One region of the Variovorax sp. MPBD4-3 genome, then DNA from elsewhere that is predicted to be linked to it. Evidence: predicted binding sites of a transcription regulator. Region 1 holds the regulator's gene; each other region holds the start of a gene.
What was found. Region 1 encodes sigma-54, which starts transcription at its own class of promoters, with help from an activator protein. Its sites were predicted from a motif close to TGGCANGNAANCTGCTTT; they were not measured.
Positions count from the first base shown of each region.

Region 1 (4,697 bases):
TCGATCTTCCGCAAGCTCACGGTGGAGGAAAACGTGCGCGCCGTGCTCGAACTGCAGCATGAGCCCGACGCGAGCGGCAAGCTCGCGCCGCTGTCCAAGCAGCACATGGAAGAGCGCCTGTCCGAACTGCTGGCCGACCTGCGCGTCGACCACCTGCGCGATTCGCCGGCGCTGGCGCTGTCGGGCGGCGAGCGCCGCCGCGTCGAGATCGCACGCGCCCTGGCCACCCAGCCGCGCTTCATCCTGCTGGACGAGCCCTTCGCCGGCATCGACCCGATCGCCGTCATCGAAATCCAGCGGATCATCAGCTTCCTGAAGGAGCGCGGCATCGGCGTGCTCATCACCGACCACAACGTGCGCGAAACGCTGGGCATCTGCGATCACGCGTTCATCATCAGCGACGGGCATGTGCTGGCACAAGGTACGCCCTCGGAGATCGTCGACAACGCCGAGGTACGCAGGGTGTACCTGGGCGAACACTTCCGCATGTAAGGAAGGGTCGGGTTCTCCACATGAAGCAAGGGCTGTCCCTTCGCGTCTCGCAGCACTTGGCGTTGACGCCCCAGCTGCAGCAGTCGATCAGGCTGCTCCAACTCTCCACGCTCGAACTGAGCCAGGAAGTGGAGCAGATGCTCGACGAGAACCCCTTCCTCGAGCGCACCGCGGAAGAAGCGGCGCGCGAGGAGTTCGGGCTCGACACCGCCGACGCGCCCGCGGCGCGCGATGACGGCAGTGACGGTGGCGACGGCGAGAGCGACTTCACCCCGCCGCCTGCCAGCACCTCCACCGTCTCGACCGAGACCAGCACCACCACCACGGCCGACTCCGACGGCCCCGCCGCCGAGATCGCCGAGCGCGAGCCCGACTGGGAAGGCGACGGCACCGTCGACATGGCGCCCGACGACAGCGAGTGGGGCAGCGACGCTCCCGCGCGCCAGAACAACCTGGGCGACGACGAGCGCGCCGACGCCACCGAACTCGCGCGCAGCCAGGAATCGCTGCAGTCGTTCCTGCACCGCCAGGCGCTGAGCCTGCGCCTGAGCGAGAACGACAGCGCCGCGCTGCGCTTCCTGATCGAGTCGCTCAACGACGACGGCTACCTCGAAGATTCCCTGCCCGCGCTGGCCTCGGGCCTGGCCGGCGACGACAACGACCAGTTCGACGACCTGGTGCACCACTTCCAGGTGGCGCTCGGCCTGCTGCAGAGCCTGGAGCCGGTGGGCGTGGGCGCGCGCGACCTCGGCGAATGCCTGAGCATCCAGCTGCGGGCGCTGGCCGCCGAGGACGACGACGAGGACGAAGAGCAGGCACAGGTCTACAAGACCGCCATCGCCATCTGCAAGCAGCCGATGGAACTGCTCGCGCGGCGCGACTTCAAGCGCCTGGCCACGCTCACCCGTAGCAGCGAAGAGCTGGTGCGCTCGGCGCTGCAGGTCATTGCGCGGCTGGAGCCCAAGCCGGGGCGCCGTTTCGTCGACGTCGAGCGCAACATCGTCATTCCCGACGTGATCGTCACCAAGACCGGACGCGGCACCAACGTCAAGTTCCGCGTCATGCTGAATCCCGAGGTCATGCCGCGCCTGCGCGTGCACGACATCTATGCCGGCGCGCTCAAGTCGCACAAGGGCGAGGGCAGCCAGGCGCTGTCGCAGCGGCTGCAGGAGGCGCGCTGGTTCATCAAGAACATCCAGCAGCGCTTCGACACCATCCTGCGCGTGAGCAACGCCATCGTCGAGCGCCAGAAGAGCTACTTCGTGCACGGCGAACTGGCCATGCGCCCGCTGGTGCTGCGCGAAATTGCCGACGAACTGGGCCTGCACGAATCCACCATCTCGCGCGTGACCACCGCCAAGTACATGGCCACGCCGTTCGGCACGGTCGAGCTGAAGTATTTCTTCGGCTCGGCGCTGGGCACCGAGACCGGCGGCAACGCGTCGAGCACGGCGGTGCGCGCGCTGATCAAGCAGTTCGTGAGCTCCGAGAGCATCAAGAAGCCGCTGTCGGACAGCCAGATCTCCGAGATGCTGAAGGAGCAGGGCATCGAGTGCGCGCGCCGCACCGTGGCCAAGTACCGCGAAGCCTTGCGCATCGCGCCCGCCAATCTGCGCAAGGCCCTGTAGAAAGCCTTCGATGAGCCGTCTCCCGATGTCGCGCTGGGGCCATTGGGTGATCGCTTTGCTGGCCGTGCTGCTGTTCAGCGGCTGCGCCACCCTGCCCGACGAGGCGCCGCGCCCGCCCACCAAGGCCATGGCCGTGTCGCCCGACACCGCGCTCGGCAAGCTCGCGATCGCGGCCCAGCCCGACCCCGACCTGAGCGGCTTTCGCCTGATGCCCGGCGGCGACTTCGCCTTCGCCACCCGCATAGAGCTCGCGCGCCGCGCCCAGCGCACGCTGGACGTGCAGTACTACCAGATCGAGAACGACGAGACCGGCCGCTACCTGCTGCGCACCCTGCGCGACGCCGCCCTGCGCGGCGTGCGCGTGCGGGTGCTCATGGACGACCTCTACACCTCGGGCGAAGACGAACTGCTGCTCGGCTTTGCCGCCACGCCGAATGTGGAGCTGCGGCTGTTCAACCCGTTCCCGGCCGGGCGCAGCAGCCTGGTCAGGCGCTTCGCGGCTTCGCTGTTCGACTTCAGCCGCGTGAACCGCCGCATGCACAACAAGCTGTTCGTCGCCGACGGCGCGATGGCGGTGGCGGGCGGGCGCAACATCGGCAACCAGTACTTCACGCGCACGGCGGGCGAGAACTTTCTCGACCTCGACACCTTCGTGACCGGCGCGCTCATTCCCCGGCTCGGCAGCCTGTTCGACCAATACTGGAACAGCACCTATGTGCGCCCCGTGCAGTCGGTGGTGGCGAGCAGCCTTTCGCGCGAGGAACTGCAGCGCCGCTTCGACGCCGCCACCGGCGCCGACACCACCCCGCCGCCGCCGCCGCCCGCGCCCAACGACCTGCTGGGCTACAGCCCGATCGCCGACGACCTGAACGCCGGCAGGCTGGGCCTGATCTGGACCCTGGCCGAGGCCTATGCCGACTCGCCCGACCGCGTGATCGGCAAGACCGCGTCGTACGGCGGCGTGCCGCTGCTGGACGTCGACAGCGTGCGCTACAACGTGGTCGAGCAGATGCGCCGCGCGCGCGCCGAGGTGACCATCGTCTCGCCCTACCTGATTCCGGGCGCCACGGGGCTCGAGGTGATGCGCGAGATCCGCGGGCGCGGCGTGAAGATCAGCGTGGTCACCAATTCGCTGGCCGCCACCGACGAGCCGCTGGTGCACACCGCCTACCGCCGCTACCGGCCCGACATGCTCAAGCTCGGCGCCGACCTGTACGAGCTGAGCTCCACGCGCACCCGGCGCAGCGTGCGGCTGGGGCTTTTCGGCACCACGGTCGGGCGGCTGCATGCGAAGTCGGCGGTGATCGACCGGCGCACGCTGTTCGTGGGTTCGATGAATTTCGATCCGCGCTCGGAATCGCAGAACACCGAGATCGGCCTGATCATCCACAGCCCCGAAATGGCGCAGCAGATGCTCAAGCTGCTCGACGTGCTCAAGCAGCAGGGCGCCTACCGGCTGCGCTTTGCCGAAGGCAGCAACGACGGGCGCATCGAATGGGTCAGCGACGACGCCGGCCAGATCACGGTGCTGCACGAGGAGCCCGATTCGGGCTTCTGGGACCGCACCATGCTCGAACTGCTGGCGCCGCTGACGCCCGAGAGCCTGCTCTAGGCCTGCTCCAGGCGCGGCCGGTGCCCGGTCAGTGGCCGCCGCGCAAGGCCGACCAGACCAGCCGCACCCCCAGCAGCCCCATCACGCCGCCGGCCGCGCGGTCGATCCAGGCCTTGTAGCGCAGGTAGGCCGAGCGCGGAGCCGCCGAGGAAAGCGCCAGCGCCACGATGGCGTACCAGCCGGTCTCGATGCAGAAGATCACGGCCGGCACTGCCAGCGCCAGCACCAGCGGCACCTCGCGCGGCAGGAAGGCGGCGAAGATGCTGGCGTAGACCACGGCCGTCTTCGGGTTGCTGACCTGGGTCGCCAGGCCCAGCAGGAAGGTGCGGCCGCCACGCCCCTGACGGACGGGGGAGTTACCCACATCGGGTGTCACGGCCAGTGGCTGGCGCGCGCCGCGCCAGATGCGAAAGCCCAGGTAGACGAGGTAGGCGCCGCCGAAGCCTTTTATCGCCAGGTAGAGCCCCGGCACTGCCAGGAACGCCGCCTGCAGTCCCGCAAGCGCCGCGATGGCGAAGACCAGTCCGCCAGCCCCCATGCCCAGCGCCGCAGCCAGCCCGTCGCCGCGCGAGGCCACGGCCGTGCGCGCCACCATCACGAAACTCGGGCCCGGGCTCATCGCGCCCACCGCCATCGCGCCGGCGATACCTAGCAAGGAAAGGGTGTTGTCCATCGGGGCTGCCTCTTGGTGGAAATTTGAAATGGGTGAATAGCGTGGAGAAAGTCACGCTGATCAACGACTGAAAAGTAAACTTTAAGTAGTACTCAAATTATGTTTTCGTTTACATTTTGTGTACCGACTTCCGCGGTGCACAAAAATGAAAAATCTTTACCTCCTGGCCATCTGGGCATTGATCCTGTCCTGTTTGCTGAGCTTCTTCTACTGGAGCGATGCGCCGCTGGCCGAGCAACTGCTGTTCGGTGCGGTGATGGCGGTGGCGATGGGTGCCTGGATGCTGGTCTTG
Region 1 covers NZ_JBXASW010000032.1:10,941-15,637, reverse strand. The annotation lists gene lptB (LPS export ABC transporter ATP-binding protein) at 1-492, shown strand, start outside; gene AC1RVW_RS18515 (RNA polymerase factor sigma-54) at 513-2,120, shown strand; gene AC1RVW_RS18510 (phospholipase D family protein) at 2,131-3,732, shown strand; gene AC1RVW_RS18505 (LysE family translocator) at 3,761-4,405, opposite strand; gene AC1RVW_RS18500 (hypothetical protein) at 4,551-4,697, shown strand, end outside.

Region 2 (4,697 bases), on a different contig from region 1:
GCTGAAACTCCAGATCCAGGTCTGGCCCACATTCATTTCGGGCTGAGGAGAGAAACACCATGGACCTGATCCACAACCTCTCCATCGGTTTCGGCGTTGCCTTCACCTTCACCAACCTGCTGTACTGCCTGGTCGGCTGCATCCTGGGCACGCTGATCGGCGTGCTGCCCGGCATCGGCCCGGTCGCGACCATCGCGATGCTGCTGCCCGCCACCTACGCGCTGCCCCCCGTGTCGGCGCTGATCATGCTGGCCGGCATCTACTACGGCGCGCAATACGGCGGTTCCACCACCGCCATCCTGGTGAACCTGCCGGGCGAGTCTTCGTCGGTGGTCACCTGCATCGACGGCTACCAGATGGCCAGGCAGGGGCGCGCGGGTCCGGCGCTCGCCGCGGCGGGCCTGGGCTCGTTCTTCGCGGGCTGCGTGGGCACGCTGATCCTGGCCGCCTTCGCGCCGCCGCTGACCGAGCTGGCCTTCAAGTTCGGGCCGGCCGAATATTTCTCGCTGATGGTGCTGGGCCTGATCGGCGCGGTGGTGCTGGCTTCGGGTTCGCTGATCAAGGCGGTGGCCATGATCGTGCTGGGCCTGCTGCTGGGCATCGTCGGCACCGACGTGAACTCCGGCGTGGCGCGCTACAGCTTCGACATCCCGGAGCTCACCGACGGCATCGGCTTCGTGGTCATCGCCATGGGCGTGTTCGGCTACGGCGAAATCATCGGCAACCTCTCGCAGCCGGACGACGAGCGCGAAGTGTTCACGCACAAGGTCAAGGGCCTGTGGCCGACCAAGGACGACTTCAAGCGCATGCTGCCCGCGGTGCTGCGCGGCACTGCGCTGGGTTCGGCACTGGGCATCCTGCCTGGCGGCGGCGCGCTGCTGGCCTCGTTCGCCTCATATGCGCTGGAGAAGAAGATCAAGATGCGCCCCGGCGAGGTGCCCTTCGGCAAGGGCAACATCCGCGGCGTGGCGTCGCCAGAATCGGCCAACAACGCCGGCGCGCAGACCTCCTTCATCCCGCTGCTGACGCTGGGCATTCCGCCCAACGCGGTGATGGCGCTGATGGTGGGTGCCATGACGATCCACAACATCCAGCCGGGCCCGCAGGTGATGACCAGCAACCCCGAGCTGTTCTGGGGCCTGATCGCCTCGATGTGGATCGGCAACGCGATGCTGATCATCCTGAACCTGCCGCTGATCGGCATGTGGATCAAGCTGCTGACAGTGCCCTACAAGTTCCTGTTCCCGGCCATCGTGCTGTTCTGCGCCATCGGCGTGTACTCGACCAACAACAACACCTTCGACGTGTGGATGGTGGCGGCCTTCGGCTTCATCGGCTACCTGTTCATCAAGCTGCGCACCGAGCCGGCGCCGCTGCTGCTGGGCTTCATCCTGGGCCCGATGATGGAAGAGAACCTGCGGCGCGCGCTGCTGCTGTCGCGCGGCGCATGGAGCGTGTTCGTCACGCGGCCGCTGTCCGCCGGGCTGCTGGTGGCTGCCGTAGCGCTGCTGGGCATCGTGCTGCTGCCGGCCATCAAAGCCAAGCGCGAGGAAGCCTTCGTCGAGGAATAGGCTCGCCCCCAGGCTGCGCGCACTTCGTGTCGCTTCGCCTTCCCCCTGCCGGGGGCAACACCTGCGGCCCGGCAGAGCCGGTTCCGCGGTGTTTCTGGAAAGAAACGGCCCGGGGTTCCGGGCCGTTTTCATTTGAGGAACGCGTCGTAGGCGGTCTTGAGGATCAGCGCGCTCACCACCACGATGAACACCACCCGCACGAAGCCCGCGCCGTGCTTCAGCGCCACGCGGGTGCCGAGCAGGCTGCCCGCCACGTTGGCGACCGCCATCGCCAGCCCGTAGTGCCACCAGACGTGGCCCTTGGCGGCCAGCAATATCAGCGCGGCGGCGTTGGTCAGGGTATTGATGATCTTGGCCGAGGCCGAGGCGTTGAGGAAGTCATAGCCCATCCAGCGCACGAACAGGAACACCAGGAAGCTGCCGGCGCCCGGGCCGAAGAAGCCGTCGTAGAACCCGATCGACAGGCCGATGGTGCAGGCCGCCAGCGTCTCGGCGCGGCCGCTGAAGCGCGGCGCGTGCAGCCGGCCCATGTCCTTGCGCGCCAGGGTGTAGAGCAGCACGCCCAGCAGGATGACCGGCAGCGCCCGGCGCAGGAAGTCGCCCGGAAACAGCGTGACGCCCCAGGCGCCCAGCATCGAGCCGACGAAACCAAGCAGCGCGGCCGGCCACAGGGCGCCCCAGCGCATCTTCACCCGCTGGCTGAACTGCGCGGCGGCGGCGGCCGTGCCCCATATCGACGCACTCTTGTTGGTGCCCAGCAGCGTGGCCGGTGGTGCGCCCGGGAACACGGCAAACAATGCCGGCACCAGGATCAGCCCGCCTCCGCCCACGATCGAATCGACAAAACCCGCGAGCAGCGAGGCGCCCGTCACCACCAGCATTTCCATAGGGGACGGATTCTCTCACTGGGGGTGACGCTATCAAAAAAGTAGCAGGAGACGCCGGCGCTTCAGGCCGCGCGGGCATAAAAAAGGCGCCGACCAGCGGCGCCTTTCAAACTCAAACACGGCATCTCGTACGGAGCCTTTGAAGCATTTTTTTCTAGTTGCTTGGAAACTGTCTCCTCGGACCCTCGGCAGCACGAGCAGGGCCCGTTCGCGAGTGGCGTGACTTTAGGGCGTGCACCGGCCCAGTGCATTAGGAATTACCCGCTTTGCATTAAGTCGGAAGGCAGATTCGCAAACCAAAGTGTTTCTGCTGGTTAACGATGTGGCACGACTTGTGCACGTCCGGCCACAGCCCAACACTCGAAGAAGAAACGACCATGGCACTGGCATCGCAAGCCTCCATCAACGCGGCGGACACCGCCTGGATGATGACCTCGACCGCGCTGGTGCTGCTGATGACGCTGCCCGGCATCGCGCTCTTCTACGCGGGCATGGTGCGCCGCAAGAACGTGCTGGCCACGATGGCGGCCGTGGTGGCGGTCGCCGCGGCAGTGTCGCTGACGTGGTTCGCCGTGGGCTATTCGCTGGCTTTCACCGAGGGCTGGCCGTGGCTCGGCGGCGCGGGCCGCTTCTGGTTCTCGGGCTTCGAATACCTGAAGGAAGCCGGCCAGGTGGCGGTGAGCCACGTGGCGCCCAACGTGCCGGAGTCGGTCTACGCGATGTTCCAGCTGACCTTCGCGATCATCACCACCGCGCTGGTGCTCGGCGCCTTCGTCGAGCGCATGCGCTTCTCGGCGGTGCTGTGGTTCGCGCTGCTGTGGAGCGTGCTGGTCTATGCGCCGATCGCGCACTGGGTGTGGGAGCCGGGCGGCTGGCTCGCGCAGATGGGCGCGCTCGACTTCGCGGGCGGCTCGGTGGTGCACGTCAACGCCGGCATCGCCGGGCTGGTGTGCGCCTATGCGCTGGGTCCGCGCAAGGGCTACGGGCGCGAGGCTTTCGAGCCCTACAACCTGGCTTTCACCATGATGGGCGCGGGCCTGCTGTGGGTCGGCTGGTTCGGCTTCAATGCGGGCTCGGCGGTGGCGGCCGACGGGCGCGCCGGCCTGGCGATGCTGGTGACGCACATCGCGGCGGCTGCCGGCGCCATGAGCTGGATGCTCGGCGAGTGGATCGTGCGGCGCAGCCCTTCGCTGCTGGGCCTGTGCTCGGGCCTGGTGGCCGGGCTGGTGACCATCACGCCGGCGGCCGGCTTCGTCACGCCGCTGGCGGCGCTGGCCATCGGCGCCATCGCGGGCCTGGCCTGCTACTGGGGCGCCACCGGGCTGAAGCACATGCTGGGTGCGGACGACTCGCTCGACGTGTTCGGCGTGCACGGCATCGGGGGCATCGTGGGCGCACTGCTCACGGGCGTGTTCGCCGACGCGCGCATCTCGGGCGCCACCGGCGACGTGCTGACGCAGGCGATCGCGGTCGGCAGCGTGGCGATCTACAGCGCAACGGGGACGGCGGTGGTGCTTTTCCTGGTGCACGTGCTGGTCGGGCTGCGCGTGGAGGCCGACAGCGAAGTACTGGGCCTCGATCTTGCACAGCACAAGGAACAACTGGGGAGTTGATCCACCGACGGAGGAACCATGCCATCCATGTCCGAAAGCGAACGCATCGCCCTCGCCGCCCGCCTTCACGTGGCGCTGCGGCGAAAGCACGGGCGCGTGACCGACACCGAGTGGATGGCGACCAACGCCGAGTACGCCGCCGAGATCGTGCGCATGACGCGCGCGCACGCGGCCGACACCAAGGACGAGGAGCTCTACCAGCTCGCCACGCGGCTGGAGCAGGCGATGGAGCCGCTGGCGCGCGCTGCCCGGCTGGCGGCGCGGCAGCCCGACGGCCAGCCGCCCACGCCGCCGCCGCGCTATGTGGGCGGGCTGCGCTGAGGCGCCAGCCGGCCCCGGCTCGTCAGCTCACTCCAGCGCTTCGCAGGCCGCGGCAATGCGCGCGCAGGCCTCTTCCAGCTGCGCCATCGACGTCGCATAGGAGATGCGGAAGTACGGCGCCAGCCCGAACACGCTGCCCGGCACCACCGCCACTTCGAAGTCCTGCAGCAGGTAGCGGCAGAAGTCGCTGTCGCTTTGCAGCACGTCACCGCCGCGGGTGCGCTTGCCGAGCACGCCGGCGCAGCTCGCGAATGTGTAGAACGCGCCCTCCGGCACGCGGCAGCCCAGGCCCGGCGCGCGGTTGA
Region 2 covers NZ_JBXASW010000028.1:61,253-65,949, reverse strand. The annotation lists gene AC1RVW_RS17525 (tripartite tricarboxylate transporter TctB family protein) at 1-46, shown strand, start outside; gene AC1RVW_RS17520 (tripartite tricarboxylate transporter permease) at 60-1,571, shown strand; gene AC1RVW_RS17515 (TSUP family transporter) at 1,700-2,458, opposite strand; gene AC1RVW_RS17510 (ammonium transporter) at 2,836-4,071, shown strand; gene AC1RVW_RS17505 (hypothetical protein) at 4,090-4,392, shown strand; gene AC1RVW_RS17500 (pyridoxal phosphate-dependent aminotransferase) at 4,420-4,697, opposite strand, start outside.
Region 2: a site for sigma-54 is predicted at 2,782-2,799, ahead of AC1RVW_RS17510 (ammonium transporter). Genes of this name have one in related genera too.

Region 3 (4,697 bases), on a different contig from region 1:
CCGAAGATGGTCAAAGCCACCAGCAGCGCGGGCTCGACCACCGGCCCGAGCGCGAGCGGGGCCAGCAGCACCGCACCCGCGATGATCAGCGTCTGGTGCAGCACGTACCACGGGTACACCGACTCGTTGGCCCAACGCAGCCAGGGCCAGGTCCGGTTCAGGTACCGGTGCCCGTAGCCCAGGATGGCCGAGACCGTCAGCCACAGGTAGAGCACGCGCAGCACGTCCATCGACAGCCCCGAGGGCGGCCCACTGGTGACGGCGCGCAACGTGAAGAAAGTGGCGATCACCGCGAGCGCCAACGCAAGGGACACCCGGCGCAGCCGCTCCAGTTCCTTCCAGACGCCGGTGTCCACGCCCATCCAGTAGCCGTAGAGGAACATCGTGAAGTAGATGCTGTGCAGGTGGAAGTCGCGCACCAGGTTGTGGGTGGCCGGAAAGCGCGAGGCCAGCAGCATCGTCCACAGCAGCAGCGGCACCGCCGGCAGCAACAGCAGCTTCCAGCCGCGCAGTCCGTTGAAGCCGCGCCGCACCCGCTGCCCGGCGGCGGACTTCCATAGCGGCAGCGTCAGCGCCACGATGGCCGTGTAGGTGAACAGGTAGGGCAGGTACCAGAGGTGGTTCCAGGTGATGCCGAACTCCGCGCCGTCGAAGGCCTGCTTCGGCCACGGCGCGCTCATCGACAGGTAGCGCAGCAGGAAGGCGCCGAAGCCCGGCGCCACCATGCCGTTGGCCACGCCCTGCGCGTAGGCCTGGTAGGGCACGATCACCGCCATGCCGAAGGCCAGCGGCAGCATCAGCCGCAGGCCCCGGCTGCGCAGCAGCGCCCAGGTGCCCTGGCCGCGGCTCAGGAAACCCAGCGACACGCCGGAGATGAGGAACACCAGGTCCATGCGCCAGAGGTTGAGCATGGCCATCGGCCAGCGCAGCCATTCGGCCTCGTGAGGGCTCTTGAGGTGCCAGTGCCAGCCGGCCACGTAGTACATGCCCACGTGATAGAGGATGACGAACAGGAATGCCAGCGCGCGCAGGGCGTCGATGTCGTGGCGGCGATGGTCTGGCGGAATGTAGGCGGCGGGGTGCATCTTGGGGCCTCGAATCTGGAAGGCCGCGATGTTCGGCCGCACGGCCCCGCGGCGGCGCGCCGCCGGGACGGATTGCCCCCGCTTTGTGACGAGCGGTGGCCCCAAGGGACGAAATTCGCCGGTCCCAGGGGCAAGTTCGCGAGAATTCCGAGCATGGGCGATCCACGCAAGAACCTCTACGAACGCTACGAGCCGATCCGCCGCTATGTCGAGGTGGGCTTCTGGATCGTGCTGATGACGCTTCAGGCCGCGTTCAGCACCCTGGTCGCGATCGCGGATGTCGGCAATCGCGCGGTGCCGCATGCCCGCTGGGAAGTCGTCACCTGGGAGGTGTCGAGCCACTTCGTGCTGTTGCTGCTGGTGCCGGCGCTGGTGGCCATCGAACGCTGGCTGGCGCCGCTGGCGAGCAGGCACTGGGTCCGCTTTCTGGCCTGGCACCTGGCGGCCAGCGTCGCGGTCAGCGTGGTCCACGTGGCCGGCATGTTCGGGCTGCGCTCGCTGGTCTATTCGATGGCCGGCGCGCACTACGGCTTTTCCAGCTGGACCGCCCAGTGGGGCTATGAGTACCTGAAGGACGTGCGGGTGTACGCCAGCATGATCTTCGGCATCTGGGTGTATCGGCGGTTCCTGCTGCGGCTGCAGGGAGAGGCCCGGGTGCTCGATGCGTCGGAGGAGGGGGCGACAGAGGCGGCGCCCTCCGTGCCGGAGACGGCCCCACCGCCGCCCCCGCGCCCCGAACGATTCCTCGTGCGAAAGCTGCGCCGCGAATTCCTCATCGCCGCCACCGACATCGACTGGCTGCAGGCCGAACGCAACTACGTGGGCCTGCACGTCAACGGCCACGACTACCTGCTGCGCGCCACGCTCACCGACTTCCTGACCCAGCTCGACCCCGACCGCTTCGCGCGCGTGCACCGCAGCCACGCCGTGAACCTGGGTCGCGTCAAGGAAATCGAGCCGCTGGACGGCGGCGACGCCCGGCTGCACATGCACGACGGCACCACGGTGCCCTGCAGCCGCCGCTACCGGGACGCACTGCGCGCCGGCGCGGGCTGATCCGGTGCGTGGCCGGGCTGGGCAAGCCCGTTATTGGTTCGTTTTGCACCATCAAGGAGCTTTCAGGCACCTTTTTTGCTTGCTTATGGCGCCGCTCCGAGCAATTCGGGTGCGTTGCACCAAATCAAACCAAAAAACTGCAAGAAGCTTCAATGGACGCACTCAAACAGGGCGCTGACGCGCTGTTCATCCTTCTCGGCGCGATCATGGTGTTGGCCATGCATGCCGGTTTTGCCTTTCTGGAGCTCGGCACCGTCCGAAAGAAGAACCAGGTCAATGCGCTGGTGAAGATCCTGGTCGACTTCTCGGTATCGACCATCGTTTACTTCCTGGTGGGCTACGGCGTGGCCTACGGCACCCATTTCTTCGTGAGCGCCACCGAACTGTCGGCAAGAAGCGGCTACGAGCTGGTCAAGTTCTTCTTCCTGCTGACCTTTGCGGCGGCCATTCCGGCCATCATCTCGGGCGGCATCGCGGAGCGCGCCAAGTTCTGGCCGCAGCTCATCGCCACGGCGGTGATCGTCGGCTTCGTCTATCCGCTGTACGAAGGCATCGCGTGGAACAAGCACTTCGGCATCCAGGGCTGGATAGCGTCGCTCACCGGCCACGAATTCCATGACTTCGCCGGCTCGGTGGTGGTGCACGCCGTGGGCGGCTGGCTCGCGCTGCCGGCCGTGCTGCTGCTGGGCGCGCGGCGCAACCGCTACCGGGGCGACGGCTCGCTCAGCGCACACCCGCCGTCGAACATTCCGTTCCTGGCGCTCGGCGCATGGGTGCTGTGCGTGGGCTGGTTCGGCTTCAACGTGATGAGCGCGCAGAGCATCGACAAGATCTCCGGCCTCGTCGCCGTCAACTCGCTGATGGCGATGGTCGGCGGCACGCTGGTCGCGCTGGCCATGGGCAAGAACGACCCCGGCTTCGTCTACAACGGCCCGCTCGCGGGGCTGGTGGCCATCTGCGCCGGCTCCGACCTGATGCACCCGCTGGGCGCGCTGGTGGTGGGCGGCGTGGCCGGCGCGATCTTCGTCAAGATGTTCACGCTGGTGCAGAACAGATGGAAGATCGACGACGTGCTCGGCGTGTGGCCGCTGCACGGCCTGTGCGGCACCTGGGGCGGCATCGCGGCAGGCATCTTCGGCACGCAGGCGCTGGGCGGCATGGGCGGGGTGAACGTGTGGGCGCAGCTGATCGGCACGCTGATGGGCGTCGTCTGGGCTGGCCTGGCAGGATGGGCGGTGTACGGCGCGCTGAAGAAGGCGGTCGGGCTGCGGCTGACGCAGGAAGAGGAATATGACGGGGCGGACCTTTCGATCCACCATATTTCGGCGACGCCGGAGCGTGAAGTGAACTGGTAGTCCCGTCTTGCTGAAGCGTATTGTGAGCAAATGCGCTTCATTTTTGAAGCGTATTTGCCTAAGATGCGCTTCATGTGGATTTGGCAAAACAGGAAATGGCCTCGGTTCGAGGTGGACGCGCATGCTTTGCAGCCCGCGCTGGCCGCGGCGCGGCTGGCACAGGGGCGCATGCTGGGCGTGGCCAGCAACCTTCAACTGGTCGACCTTGCCGAACTTCAGCTCGATGAGTGGACACAAGAGGCCATCGCCACCGCGCAGATCGAGGGCGAGACCCTGCAGGTCAATTCGGTGCGTGCTTCCGCTGCCCGTCGGCTGGGGCTGACGCCCGCAAGCCGCGTCCCTCGGGACGAACGCACCGAAGCCACGCTCGACATCGTCGAAGCGGCCCTTGCGCGCTGGAGTGAACCGCTGTTGGAAGAGGCCCTGTTCGATTGGCATGCAGCCCTGTTTCCGAACGGGCGCAGCGGCATCACGCGCATCGTCACCGGGGGGTACCGTGTGCACGAAGAGCCGATGCAGATCGTCACCCCAAGGCTTGGCAAGCCAGACGTGGTGCACTACGAGGCACCGCCTTCGCGCGACGTGCAGGGCCTCATGAAGGCTCTGCTCGAATGGTTCGAGGCAGGCCGCGAGCAGCCGATGATGGACGGCATTGTCCGCAGCGCCATTGCGCACCTGTGGTTCGAGACCATCCATCCCTTCGAAGACGGCAACGGCCGCATCGGCCGTGCGCTGAGCGACCTGGCGCTCGCACAGGACCTGCGCAGCAATCAGCGGCTTTTCAGCATGTCGCAGCAACTGTGGCTCGACAGAGGGGGCTACTACAGCCAGTTGCAGGTGGCCAGCGCGCAGGACGGCATGGATGTCACGGCGTGGGTGCGCTGGTTTGCAGGCTGTGTCGAGAAAGCCTGTTTGTCGACCGTGGCGCACATCCAGGCGGCAGGCGCCAAGACCAACTTCTGGGTTGCGCTGGATGCCGCGCACCCCGCGCTCACGCCGAGTCAGCGCAAGGTGCTGAACAAGCTGTACGACGCGGGGCCGGGCGGATTTCTCGGCGGCATGAGCACGGAGAAATACGTGGCCATTGCCGGTGTATCGCGTGCCACGGCCTACCGCGAACTGACCGAGCTTGTCGCAGCAGGGCTGCTCGAGCGAAGCGGGCAAGGCAAGGCGACGCGGTATGCGCTCGTTGACTTGGCGC
Region 3 covers NZ_JBXASW010000048.1:28,708-33,404, forward strand. The annotation lists gene AC1RVW_RS23200 (acyltransferase family protein) at 1-1,085, opposite strand, end outside; gene AC1RVW_RS23205 (LytTR family DNA-binding domain-containing protein) at 1,239-2,141, shown strand; gene AC1RVW_RS23210 (ammonium transporter) at 2,294-3,496, shown strand; gene AC1RVW_RS23215 (Fic family protein) at 3,527-4,697, shown strand, end outside.
Region 3: a site for sigma-54 is predicted at 2,206-2,223, ahead of AC1RVW_RS23210 (ammonium transporter). Genes of this name have one in related genera too.